DNA from 3 places in the Shewanella sp. K8 genome. Region 3 is predicted to be linked to each of the others. Evidence: predicted binding sites of a transcription regulator. Region 3 holds the regulator's gene; each other region holds the start of a gene.
What was found. The regulator MetJ, encoded in region 3, represses methionine synthesis genes. The targets are predictions, from matches to a motif close to TAGACGTCTAGACGTCTA.
Positions count from the first base shown of each region.

Region 1: a site for MetJ is predicted at 2,879-2,896, ahead of msrA (peptide-methionine (S)-S-oxide reductase MsrA). Genes of this name have one in related genera too.
Region 2: a site for MetJ is predicted at 1,405-1,422, ahead of metH (methionine synthase). Genes of this name have one in related genera too.

Region 1 covers NZ_JAPEHY010000023.1:7,047-11,696, forward strand. Annotated here, with positions in the region: gene seqA (replication initiation negative regulator SeqA) at 83-637, shown strand; gene pgm (phosphoglucomutase (alpha-D-glucose-1,6-bisphosphate-dependent)) at 675-2,324, shown strand; gene msrA (peptide-methionine (S)-S-oxide reductase MsrA) at 2,395-2,874, opposite strand; gene astE (succinylglutamate desuccinylase) at 3,171-4,208, shown strand; gene ON072_RS13205 (thiamine pyrophosphate-dependent dehydrogenase E1 component subunit alpha) at 4,372-4,650, shown strand, end outside.
Region 2 covers NZ_JAPEHY010000011.1:59,028-63,677, reverse strand. Annotated here, with positions in the region: gene ON072_RS08045 (ABC transporter ATP-binding protein) at 1-261, opposite strand, end outside; cobalamin riboswitch at 361-497, opposite strand; gene ON072_RS08040 (histidine phosphatase family protein) at 586-1,329, opposite strand; gene metH (methionine synthase) at 1,571-4,650, shown strand, end outside.
Region 3 covers NZ_JAPEHY010000021.1:50,511-55,160, reverse strand. Annotated here, with positions in the region: gene ON072_RS12610 (conjugal transfer protein TraF) at 63-1,256, shown strand; gene ON072_RS12605 (sulfite exporter TauE/SafE family protein) at 1,259-2,002, opposite strand; gene metJ (met regulon transcriptional regulator MetJ) at 2,080-2,394, opposite strand; gene metB (cystathionine gamma-synthase) at 2,610-3,770, shown strand; gene ON072_RS12590 (bifunctional aspartate kinase/homoserine dehydrogenase II) at 3,787-4,650, shown strand, end outside.

The DNA of each region.
Region 1 (4,650 bases), on a different contig from region 3:
ATCGCAGCCGTGCCCCAGATGTGCTTTGATGGCAATGTCATGGCGGCTGCATAGAACAAGTTGAAACTAAAGGAATCGGGCCATGAAATATATTGAGGTGGATGAGGAACTGTATCGCTTTATTGCCGGGAAAACCGAAAGGATAGGCGAAAGCGCATCGGATATTCTTCGTCGACTGCTGGGCTTGGATGTGACAGCCGTTGAACCCAAGGCACCGGTTGAACTCAGCCAGCCAAGCATGGAGCAGGGTTATCGTCCCAATACATTACCCGAGGCCGAGTCAACCCTGGACTTTGACAACCTGTTTACCAGTGCGGCTATCGAAGCCCAAAAGGGGGCTGTTGGACGTTTTCTGTTTGCCCTCGAATGTCTCTATAACCAGGATCAGCAAGGATTTGAGCAGGTACTGCAGGTTCAGGGGCGTGATCGCCTCTATTTTGCTACCTCGAAGGAAGCCTTGCTTAAGGCCAGTAAATCGGCCAACCCCAAAGAAGTCGGCAGCAGTGGTTTTTGGGTAACCACCAATAACAACACTGCCAAGAAGCACACCATTTTGTCTGAAGTGTTGGAAAAGATGGGCTGCGACGGCGACAAGGCCAAAGCGATTGCCGATAAGGCACTGCCACTTAAGGCATAAATCTGTATTCCAACATCCGCCATCAAGGAGCACTATTTTGGCTATTCATGAGCGGGCCGGTAACAAGGCCATGCAGAAGGATCTGGTTAATATTCCGCGGCTGATGAGCCATTATTACCGAATTGTCCCCAACTGTGATGACCCGGCCCAGAAAGTGAGCTTTGGCACCTCGGGGCACAGGGGCAGTTCCTTAAGCGGCAGCTTCAATCAAAACCATATCTGGGCCATTACCCAGGCAGTGGTAGATTACCGCCAATCCCAAGGGATTGAGGGTTCACTCTATCTTGGCATGGACACCCATGCCTTATCTGAAGCGGCTTATATTTCGGCCATCGAAGTATTGCTGGCCAACAATGTGAAGTTGGTGGTGCAAGAGAGCCAGGGTTTTACGCCTACGCCTGTCATTTCCCATGCCATAGTTAGCGCAAACCGAAATGCCGCCGAGCTCAGCGATGGCATTATTATTACCCCGTCTCACAATCCACCTCAGGATGGTGGAATTAAGTACAATCCGCCCCATGGTGGGCCGGCAGAAGGTGAGATTACTGCCTGGATTGAGCAGCGAGCCAATGACTATCTCAAGGCGCAGCTGGAAGGGGTCAGGAAACTCAACTACGGCGTAGCCGCCAGTATCGGACTCATCAAAGAAACCGATCTTATAGAGCCCTATGTTGCCGATCTCGCCTCTGTAGTAAATATGCAAGCCATCAAAGATGCCGGCGTTCGCATAGGTGTCGACCCTCTGGGCGGCTCAGGCATCCATTACTGGCCACATATTGCCCGCCGTTATGGCGTGAATATAACCGTGGTCAACGACCGGGTCGATCCCAGCTTCGGCTTTATGCCACTGGATAAAGACGGCAAAATCCGCATGGACTGCTCATCGCCTTTTGCCATGGCAGGCCTGCTTAAGCACATGGATGAGTTCGATATCTGCCTTGGGAATGATCCCGACTACGACAGACACGGGATAGTCTGCCCAGAAACAGGGTTGATGGACCCCAACCACTTTTTGGCGGTGGCGATAGATTACCTGCTGGAGCACAGACCCGATTGGCCGCAGACGCTGCAAATCGGCAAGACCTTGGTTTCCAGTGGCATGATAGACAAGATAGTTGCCTCACACGGTCGCAAGCTTTGTGAAGTGCCGGTTGGTTTCAAGTGGTTTGTCAGTGGTTTGAGTGAAGCCAGCCTGGCCTTTGGTGGCGAAGAAAGTGCCGGTGCCTCCTTCCTTCGACGTGACGGCACAACCTGGTGCACGGACAAAGACGGTTTTATTCTCGGGCTGCTGGCCGCTGAAATCCTCGCCGTAACCGGCAAAAACCCAGCCGAGCGTTATGCAGAACTGGCTGCGATACACGGTCATTGCTTCTACAAACGGATAGACAGCCCCATCAATGCCAAGCAAAAGGCGCGTTTTGCCACCCTCAATGCAGATACCCTGGGGGCAGAGAGTTTGGCCGGAGACAAGATTAAGGCGGTACTGACCAAGGCCCCCGGCAATGATGGTGCTATTGGCGGTATTAAGGTGCTAACCGACAACGGCTGGTTTGCCGCCAGACCATCAGGTACTGAGGCACTCTATAAAATTTACGCCGAAAGCTTTGTCAGCGAGCAGCATCTGCAGCAGATACTGGAACAGGCGAGAGCTCTGATAACCAGCGCCCTAAAAGGTAAGCCGAACTGAGCTTAAGAGATTGCCAGTTCAGTAAAAAAGCGCAGCCGTGAACACAGTTGCGCTTTTTTATTTCCGGGGATCAATATTCAAGATGGCAACTGGGCAGGTTATTCTTCTGGATATAGTCCTGATGATATTCTTCCGCACGATGAAACTGTTTCACTGGAACAATTTCCGTCACTATGTGCCGCTGACCCCACTTACCACTACGAGCCAACGCCAGTTTTGAGGCCTCAGCCTGCTCCTTCTGCTCTTTGCTATGAAAAAAAATCACGCTCCGATACTGGGTGCCGATATCACCACCTTGGCGATTGAGACTGGTGGGGTTGTGATTGCTCCAGAAAACTTGCAGCAGCTCGGTAAATGAAACCTGGGCTTCATCGAACTCCACCTGAACCACTTCGGCATGGCCGCTGTTTCCCTGTTTTACCTCTTCATAGCGGTTGATTCTATCATCACCGCCCATATAACCACTGGTGGCGTTTAATACCCCGGGCACTTGACGAAAGAAATACTCCACCCCCCAAAAACAACCGCCACCGAATGTTGCTACCGCCATTGAATTTACCTCTAGATGTCCAGATGGCCAAAATTATGCGTGATAAGTTTTTCCGGCGCAAGTGGTGTATTTGTCGGAGTGGCTTTTTTGCTCCTTAGTTAGATAAGAACTATCTGAAACCAGTTCGCGAGCCTGGCATTGGATAGCTTTAGTCACATCGCCAACTTAATAAGCTGTGGTACTATGAAACCTTGCTCTCTGGCGCTGGTCTCAACAAGCAAACGCATTGCAACAAGTTCCCAGGAGACAGCGTTAATGGAAACAACAGCCAAATCGGCAATAAGAAGGAGTATTTCGTGTTACAAGCCCTGAAGGATAATCCTGACTTCCTGTCATTGACTCTGAATAACCCCAATTCATTGGAGAGTATTAGTGGCACGCTTGGCGACCACACCCGGATAGCGATTTGGGACACAGGAGTCTTGCTGTTTGAACCTCTGGACAACCAGAGTGATAAAGATATCGTGCTGTCATCCGGGGTACACGGCAATGAAACTGCACCTATCGAACTGTGTAATGGCATTATCAAGTCGCTGTTAAAGCAAGAAATACGGGTAGGGCAGCGAGTACTGTTCATGTTCGGTAACCCGGCGGCAATTAACCGTGGCACCCGTATTGTCGATGAAAACCTCAACCGGCTGTTCAGTGGCGAGCATTCAAATCCCCCCGGGCTGGTGAACCCGGAGCGGATCCGCGCCAAGAAGCTGGAAACTTATGTCACACGTTTCTTCGAAGACGCACCACAAGGGGCGAGACAGAGGATCCATTACGATCTGCACACCGCCATTCGCGGCTCCAAGCATGAAAAGTTTGCCATCTATCCCTATCGACCGGGTAAGGCTTACAGCCGCGAACAATTGATGTTCCTGGAGGCGGCCGGAGTCGATACCGTGTTGCTGCATCACGAACCCACAACTACTTTCAGCTATTTCTCGTCAAATCAGTTTGGCGCCGACGCCTTTACCATTGAACTTGGCAAGGTTTACCCCATGGGACAAAACGATATGACACGTTTTATCGCCACCCGGGAGATGCTGAGCCGTTTGATCTGCAAGCAATCGCTGGAACTCGAGGAGCAGGCGCTTGAGCGGGTCAATATCTATCAGGTCTGTAGGGTCATCAATAAGCAGGCCGACGACTTTGAATTTACCTTCGCCAGCGATGTGGAAAACTTCACAGCTTTCCCCAAGGGATATGTGCTGGCGCGGGAAGCGGGCCGGGATATTCGAGTAGAGCAGGACTCGGAAGCCGTGGTGTTTCCCAACGCCAAGGTGCCCATTGGCCAACGTACAGTGATCTGCCTGGTTCAGGCCACAGAGGTGCCATTGGCCTGAATTGTAAACCAATATATACGCGCCGATCCCATGCTAGTTGGCAAAGCACCCAAGGCGGGAGTTGCTTGCTAGTTTACGTTAACGTAATGTTCGAGGCGCGTACTGAAAAAATCGGTAGGGCCGGTTTCGAGCCGGACAAACCCAGAGATAACAAGAGCACACTATGAGCAACGCAACAAATATGAATGAGACGGTGCATCGGGTGAGTTTTTTGAACAAGGACTCGCTGCATATCCCTGTACTCAAAATACTTCAGGCCGACGGCACCACCTATGAAGAGGCAGTATTGCCCGTCATAGATGAAGCCCTGTCACGCAAGATATTCGATACCTGTGTCTTTACCCGTGTCCTGGACGAACGTATGTTGGGCGCCCAGCGTCAGGGAAGGATCAGTTTTTACATGACCTGTATCGGTGAAGAAGCCGCCGTTATCGGTAGTGCC
Region 2 (4,650 bases), on a different contig from region 3:
GGTATCCTGCAGCACCACGGCCACCTCTTTGGCGAAGGCTTTGGCTGACAAACTATTGATATCCTGCCCAAACAGCTGGATCTGGCCGCGGTCCGGGCGGATATAACGATAGAGGCAGCGCAGCAGGCTCGACTTCCCGGCACCATTGGGGCCTATGAGCCCGAGCATCTTGCCGCTTGGCAGCTCAAAGCCCACATCGGCCAATACGCTGTGGCCACCGGGAAGCCAGCTAAGCTGTTGCACCTTGAGTGCCAGGCTCATAACCGCCCCCCGACATTGAGCCTGTGACCGGCAGAAGGCTCAGGCTGCAGTGGAAGAATCATCTATTCGCTCCCCCGGTTTACCCGCCCGGGTTTCTGGTTTGGTTTATCAGCCTGGGCAGGTCTCCTGACTCGTCGCCAAAGACGACTCACAGTTGCGGGCACAGTCCGGGCTTTCCCGGTTCCCTGGGTTGGTTCACCTGCAAAGGTGCCAACACCCTGGCTGCTGCCGCACTTGGCGGCCATTTGGGGTTATTATCCCGGTTTTATCGCCCGGCACAATTGCCTGGCGCAATCACCGCCGGGCGTTAGGCTAAGGCCCGTACTATTGCGGCCAGTGGAGCTTGCTGAAACACTGCCATTCTTGGTCACTTTCACCGCTGGCATCACGGCTGGCATAGAGGGTTATTCTGACCCAGGCCGCATAAGGTAGCTCCAAGGCGTTGAACACTGCCGCAGGCGGCATCTGCCCCGGCAGCAAAATCTCGGCCAGTAGCAACCGGATAACCCCGCTGTGAGTCAGGATCAGTGCCGCATCGGCGCTTGCTGAAGAACCAGAATCTCCTGAAACAGAGCTTTCGGAAGAACTAACCTCTCTAGCAAGCCAGCGCTGCACCATAGTCTGCCAGCCATCCAACACCCGGCTACGAAAGGCTGGCAGCGATTCCCCGCCCGGCGGAGTATTGGCCACGGGGTCACGCCAGAAGGCTTCAGCCGCCTCGCTATGCTGCTGATAGACACTCGCCACCTTCATGCCGTCCCAGTCACCGAAGTCCAGCTCCCAGAGCCAGTCATGCTGCTGCAGCGGCGCCGGGAAATAGTCAGGCATATCGGCCTTGAGCTCGGTGGCAAAAGCCTGGCAACGCAGGGCCGGAGAACTCAGCAGCGTCAGGCGTTCGGGCTGGCTCGGCAACTGCTCCAGCGCACTACTGATAGCCCGCCAGCTGCGCCACATCTGCGCTCTGCCCTCATCGCTCAGGGCCACATCACTGCGGCCGCGGATAATCTCGCCGCCTTCACATTCGCCGTGCCGCAGCAGATAGATATTCAGTTGCCTATGTTCAGCCACACACTTCTCCCGTCAGAGTCCGGTGGTTACCGGGCCAATTTAACCTTGCCGCAGGCCGCCGGAATCCGTATATTATGGACGTCTATACGTATAAATGTCCAAAATAACTTTCCGCGCCCACACACGCCTTTGGCTATCATGCCAGATAGTGTCCCGGGCGTCAGGTTGGCAGAGATGATGTCGCGGATGCCAAGCGCCGCGAATGTAAAACAGCAATAAGACAGGTATGAAAGGTAACCCTATGGCGACTTCCCAGCACTCCCCAGGCCAGACAGAGCTCAAGCTCAAACAGACCCTCGAAGAGCGGATCCTGATTTTAGATGGCGCCATGGGCACCATGATCCAGGACTACAAGCTGGAAGAAGCCGATTACCGCGGCGAGCGCTTCAAAGATTGGCATTGCGATGTCAAAGGCAACAATGATCTGCTGGTACTGACCCAGAGCGAGATCATCAAGACCATTCACAGGGAATACCTGCTGGCCGGTGCCGACATCATAGAATCCAACACCTTCAACGCCACCACCATTGCCATGGCCGACTACGAGATGCAGAGCCTGGCGGCGGAGATCAATTATCAAGGCGCCAGAATCGCCCGAGAAGTGGCCGATGAAGTGGCTGCCGCCAGCGGTATTCCCCGCTATGTGGCCGGGGTGCTCGGCCCCACCAACCGCACCTGTTCCATCAGCCCGGATGTGAATGACCCCGGCTTTCGCAACATACATTTCGACGATCTTGTGTTGGCCTACAGCGAATCCACCGAGGCGCTGATCGCCGGTGGCGCCGACATCATCCTGGTGGAAACCATCTTCGATACCCTCAATGCCAAGGCGGCGCTGTTTGCCATCGAAAATGTGTTCGAGAAACTGGACCAAAGGTTGCCGGTGATGATTTCCGGCACCATTACCGATGCCTCGGGCCGCACCCTGACAGGGCAAACCACAGAGGCCTTTTACCATTCTCTCAGACATATCAAGCCGCTGAGCATAGGCCTCAACTGCGCCCTGGGCCCGAAAGAACTGCGGCCCTATGTCGAGGAGCTTTCCCGTATCAGCGAGTGCTTTGTCTCGGCGCACCCCAATGCCGGTCTGCCCAATGAATTCGGCGGCTATGACGAGACTCCGGCGGAGATGGCAAGCGTGATAGGCCCCTGGGCCGAAGAGGGACTGCTCAATATTGTCGGCGGCTGCTGCGGCACCACGCCTGCGCATATCAAGGCGATTTCTGAAGCCGTTAGCCTTCATGCACCAAGGCCGCTGCCTGAGCTGCCGGTGGCATGTCGCCTCTCCGGACTGGAACCCCTGACCATAGATGCAAACAGCCTGTTTGTGAATGTGGGCGAGCGCACCAATGTCACCGGCTCGGCCCGGTTTCTCAAGTTAATCAAAGAAGGCCAGTACGAAACCGCGCTGGAGGTGGCCCGTGACCAGGTAGAAAACGGCGCCCAGATCATAGATATCAACATGGATGAGGGCATGCTCAACGGGGTCGAGATGATGCAGAAATTCCTCAACCTTATCGCCTCCGAGCCGGATATCAGCAAGGTGCCTGTGATGATAGACTCCTCCAAGTGGGAGGTGATTGAGGCCGGGCTCAAGTGCATTCAGGGCAAGGGAATAGTCAACTCCATCTCCCTCAAAGAGGGCGAGGCCAAGTTTATTGAACAGGCCAAACTGGTGAAGCGCTACGGCGCCGCCGCCATCATCATGGCCTTCGATGAACAGGGCCAGGCCGATACCCGGGAGCGCAAAACCGAAATCTGTACCCGCGCCTACCGGGTGCTGGTGGATAAGGTGGGCTTCCCGCCGGAAGATATTATCTTCGACCCCAATATCTTCGCCATCGCCACCGGCATAGAGGAGCATGATAACTATGCGGTGGACTTTATCGGCGCCATTGCAGATATCAAGGCCAACCTGCCCCATGCGATGATTTCCGGCGGGGTGTCCAACGTTTCTTTCTCTTTCCGCGGCAACAACCCGGTGCGGGAAGCCATTCATGCCGTGTTCCTCTATCACGCCATCAAGGCGGGTATGGATATGGGCATAGTCAACGCCGGTCAGTTGGCCATCTATGACGATATCGACCCTGAGCTGAAGCAGAAGGTAGAGGCCGTGGTGCTCAACCTGCCCTGCCCGGTTGCCGACTCCAGTAACACAGAGCAGCTGCTCGAAGTCGCCGAGAAGTATCGCGGTGGCCCGGGCGGCGCAGGCAAGAAAGAAGATCTCGAATGGCGCAAGTTGCCGGTCAACAAACGCCTGGAACACGCGCTGGTGAAAGGGATCACCGAATACATAGACGCCGACACCGAAGAAGCGCGCCTGCAGGCCAAGCGGCCGCTGGATGTGATTGAAGGCCCGCTGATGGACGGCATGAACGTGGTGGGCGATCTCTTTGGCGCCGGTAAGATGTTTCTGCCGCAAGTGGTCAAGTCCGCCCGGGTGATGAAAAAGGCAGTCGCCTATCTCAACCCCTATATCGAAGCCGAAAAAGTAGAAGGCCAGAGCAACGGTAAGGTGCTGATGGTCACGGTCAAGGGCGATGTTCACGACATAGGCAAGAACATAGTCGGGGTGGTGCTGGCCTGTAACGGCTACGAAGTGATAGATCTCGGTGTCATGGTGCCGGTGGAGAAAATCATCGAAGTCGCCAAGGCCGAGAAGGTCGACATCATAGGCATGTCCGGGCTCATTACCCCGAGCCTGGATGAGATGGTGCACAACGTTAAAACCTTCGAGCGCGAAGGTCTGACCCTGCCGGCGATTATCGGTGGTGCCACCTGCTCCAAGATCCATACCGCAGTAAAGATAGCGCCCCATTACCCCCACGGCGCCATCTATATCGCCGATGCCTCGCGCGCCGTGCCCATGGTCAGCAAGCTCATCAACAATGAAACCCGCCAGGCCACCATAGACGAAACCTATCGCGAATATGAAATGATGCGCCAAAAGCGCCTGTCGCAGACCAAGCGCAAGCAGATTGTGCCCTTGCAGGTCGCACGGGATAACCGCTGCAGCCACGACTGGGCCAACTATCAAGCGGTGAAGCCCAACACCCCGGGGATCCAGGTGTTTGATGACTATCCGCTGGAGGACTTACTCGATCGCATCGACTGGACGCCGTTTTTCCGCGCCTGGGAGTTGCACGGTCATTTCCCGCAAATACTGGATGACGAAGTCGTTGGTACTGAGGCCCGTAAAGTCTATGCCGACGGCAAGGCGATGCTGGAGCAAATCATCCAAGAGAAGTGGCTCACCGCCAAGGGCGTTATCGGCCTCTTTCCCGCCAACAGCGTCAACTTCGATGATATAGAGATCTACAC
Region 3 (4,650 bases):
TCTTTAACCCATATAACTAACGTCTTGCGTCTGGTTACAGATAAAAGCAAGAGGGTGATGAGATGAAACTGAGTCTTTTGACACTGCTTACCACGGGACTTGCCAGCACATTGGCACTGGCTGGGCAGGATGTTTATGAGGCCCGCGCCGATGCCATGGGCGGCGTTGCCGTGGCGGCCGGTAATCGTGAGGCGGCGGCCTTTTCCAATCCGGCACTGCTGGCTTTGCCTTCGCGCCGCAGCAATGACTTCAGTTTACTCATTCCAACCATAGGCGCCGATGGCGCCGATAAAGATCAGATGATCGATAAGTTTGATGCCCTGCAGGATAACTATGACGCCCTGGTTAATGCCATAGACGCCGCCGACACAGCGGCTATCGATGACTACCGAAAGCGCCTCAGTGGTGACTTGAAATCGCTGCAGGGCAATAGCGCTTACGTCAGTGCCGGTATCAATATGGCTTTGGTCATGCCCTCGGATGGTTTTAATTATGCCTTTGTATTCAAGAGTTATCTCGATGCCTTGGGAATAGCCGAAATCGCCGCCGCGGATATTGATGCCCTGGACAATTTGGACCCCAATAATCCGCCGGAAATCCAAGATTTGACCTCCCAAGGGCGAGTCGTGGCCGGGGCGGTTTCCGAGCTCGGGGTTGCCGTGAGCTATTCGCTATCTATCGTCAATATGCCGGTGACAGTGGGAGTTACCCCCAAGCTGCAACGGTTGGACAGTTTTAACTATGCCGTCAGCGCCAACAACTTCGATGCCGATGACTTCAACGATGATGATTATCGAAGCGATGACACAGGCTTTAACCTGGATATCGGTCTGGCATTCCAGCCATTGGATGGTTTGGTTATCGGTGTCAGTGGTCGCAACCTCATCAAGCGGGACTTAAGCAGCATAGAGGCCGGCGGCGTGCAGCTTACCTATCAGGTGAAACCTATGGTTACCGCAGGGGTGGCCTATGACTGGGCGGCCTTTTCGCTCAGCAGCGACTTGGATCTTACCGACAACGACAAGTTTGCCGAGCTTGAGGGCAGCCGCTATTGGCGTTTAGGCGGTGAATACCGGCCTGCTGACTGGGTTGCTTTACGGCTCGGTTATCGCCAGGATCTCAATGATCACACCGCCGATCTTTATTCACTCGGGACAGGGTTCGCCATAGGCAACAGTTTCCGGCTGGATCTCACCGGCATGTTTGGCAGCGATGACGCCATAGGCGGCGTACTGCAAACCAGCTATCACTTCTAAAATTAACCGTTGATGAGCGCCAGGCTTGATTTGATGGTCAGCAACAGGGCGCTCAACGCGCACAGCGCCAGCGTCAGGACTCGGGTCTTCTCTTTATCCACCCGGCCCACCAAGCGGCCAGCCACCAGAAAACCGAGAAATACCGAAGGCAGCAGCAACAGCGAAAGCCATAGGTGCCTCAGGGTCAAGAGGCCAAAACAGCCGAGAATAATCAAGGCTATCAATGAGCTGAAGATGAAGAAGGCCGACAGCGCTGCGCGGAACTGACTGGCATCCTTACCCGCCAGCAGCAGGGCCATCGGCGGTCCGCCTATGGCGGCCACGGTACCGAAGATCCCGGAAAATATCCCGGCGATAAACAGGCTGAGGCGGTTGATCTTGATGCTGTACTTTCTAAGGCTGAGGAATACGGCTACGGCCACAATCAGGGCTATGGTCAAGCCCAGAATAGGCTGCGGCGCCAGCAACAGCAGGGTGGCGCCAATCAGGCCGCCGGGGAGCCTCCCCAACAAGGCATATTGCAGGCCGTTGAATTCCAGGTGGCCACGCTCGCGTACCAGTGTCAGCAGGGCGATGGAAAACCCCATGGCGATAACAGGGGCAGGAACCAGTTCCGGATCGACGATATACAGCAAAGGTGTGGCTACCACGGCCAAGCCAAAGCCTATCAACGACTGGGTCAGGGCGCCGGTAAATATGATCAGGGACGCCAGTAGCAGGGTGACGGGATCTATCAGTGACAACATTCGCAAGCCCCAAAAAAAGACAAGGATCGCACCGCGATCCTTGTTCAACTATAAGGTAATTCTGAGGGACAACACACTTACTCCATGTCTTCCCATTCTATGCCCATGGCATCCATCATGCGCTTGGCCTCTTCCGGGATGCTGTCGGGTTTGTCTTTGGACAAATCCCCATCGTTGGGCAGTGGCTGGCCGGTATAGGCATGCAGGAAGGCTTCGCACAGCAGTTCGCTGTTTGTGGCGTGCCGCAGGTTGTTTACCTGGCGTCGGGTGCGCTCATCGGTCAATACTTTCAGCACCTTCAACGGAATAGAGACAGTGATTTTTTTCACTTGCTCGTTCTTCTTGCCGTGTTCGGCATAAGGGCTGATGTATTCGCCATTCCATTCAGTCATTGATTCACCTGTGATCTCACTAATTCGCAGCAGATTTTAAACCCTTACAGGATACAGTCAAATGATTGCCTGCAAAATCTGTGCAATATGAACAGAAATCCATACATTTGGACGTCCAAACGTCTTGATGCCTATTGACGGCTGGATGGTCATTGGTTAGATTTAGACGTCCAGACATCTTTATGGTGTCGAACCTCAGCATTCAGGAGTCGATTATGACAGAGCGGCGATTAGCAACCACAGCGGTCCGGCAGGGCATCGAATCAGACAGCCAGCACGGGGCCGTGGTGCCACCCATCTATCTGTCGACCAACTATGCCTTTGATGGTCACACTCAGCCAAGAGCCTTTGATTACAGCCGCTCGGGTAATCCTACCCGCTCCATTCTGGGGGATGCCTTGGGGGAGCTGGAACAGGGCTGCAGTGCGGCAATCACAGCGACCGGTATGGCGGCCATTACTCTGGTGGTCAACCTGCTGGGGCCGGATGACCTCTTGTTGGTGCCCCATGACTGTTATGGCGGTAGCTATAGGCTGTTCACCAATCTGGCTGCCAAGGGCCAGTTTCGCTTGCAGGTTTTGGATCAAACCGACCCGCAAGCACTCGCCGCTGCCATGGCGCAAAAGCCGCGCATGGTGTGGCTCGAGACTCCGTCCAATCCGCTGCTGCGGGTAGTGGATATTGCCGCTATTGCCGAGGCGGCCCACCAGCAGGGCGCATTGGTGGTGGTCGACAACACTTTTTTATCGCCGGCGCTGCAACAGCCTTTACTGTTGGGGGCCGACATAGTGGTGCACTCGACCACTAAATACATCAATGGCCACAGCGATGTGGTGGGCGGCGCCGTGATTGCCAAAGATCCTGAACTGGCAGAGCAGCTGCACTGGTGGTCCAACACGCTTGGGCTGAGCGGTGGCGCCTTCGACAGCTACCTGACCCTGCGTGGCCTGCGTACTCTGGCGCTGAGGATCCGCGAGCATCAGGCCAATGCCGAGCGCATAGTGGCGCTACTGAGCCAGAGTCCCGTGGTAGACAAAGTTTACTATCCGGGGCTTAAGAGCCACCCAGGTCATGAAATTGCCGCCAGGCAGCAGAGTGGCTTTGGCGCTATGCTGAGTTTTGAACTCAAGGGTGATGAGGCGCAGGTGGTTGCCTTCCTTGGCGCGCTCAGGTTGTTTTCCGTGGCCGAGAGCCTGGGAGGGGTTGAGAGCCTGGTGGCCGTGCCCGCCACCATGACCCACAGAGCCATGGCGTGTGATGCTCGCGCCGAAGCCGGCATTAAAGACACGCTTATCCGCTTGTCTGTGGGCATAGAAGATGGCCGGGATCTGCTGGATGATATCGCCGCCGGATTGGCTGCAGCCGCAAACTGTTGAATTGAAGGAGCTTGAGATGGCACGTTGTCACCTACATAAGTTTGGCGGTTCCAGTCTCGCCGATGCCGATTGCTACCGACGGGTCGCCCATATTTTGCTGACCCATGGTCATGCAGATGATCTTGTAGTGGTTTCCGCCGCCGGCAAGAGTACCAATTTTCTCTATAAACTGCTGAACCTGAAGGAATCCGGCGCTCTGTGGCAGGAAGAGCTGCAGGTGCTTGTCGGTTATCAGCAGAATCTGATTGAACAGCTGCTGGGCAATGAACAGGCGCGTCAACTGCGGGAGCGTCTGTCTACAGATAAGGCGCAACTGGCCAGTTTGTTGTCCTTGCCTGAACTCAGCGAATACCAATGCAATCAGGTGGTGGGTTTCGGTGAACGCTGGTCGGCCAGACTGATGGCGGCGCTACTGCGGGAGTCCGGTGTCGCCGCTTCCCATGTGGATGCCCGCAGTTTGTTGATTGCCGATGAGGGCGCAGTCCCCAGGATTCGCCTCGATGAGTCCCGTGAAAGGGTGCAGCGGCTGCTGGCCGAGCATCCCGATGAGCGCCTGGTGATCACCGGCTTTATCTGCGCCAATAGCCAAGGCGAAACTCTGTTGCTCGGTCGCAACGGCTCCGACTTCAGTGCCACCCTGATAGCCAGCCTGGCCGATATCGACAGGGTGACTATCTGGACAGATGTTGAAGGGGTGTTCAATGCCGATCCCAACAAGATTGCCGATGCTAGGCTACTGAGCAGTATGTCGCTGGCTGAGGCCGACCGCCTGGCGCGGCTCGGCTCCCCGGTACTGCATTGCCGTACCCTGCAGCCGCTGTTTGATACCGAGGTTAGCCTGGCGGTGCGTTCGAGCTACGCCTCGCATACCGACTTTACC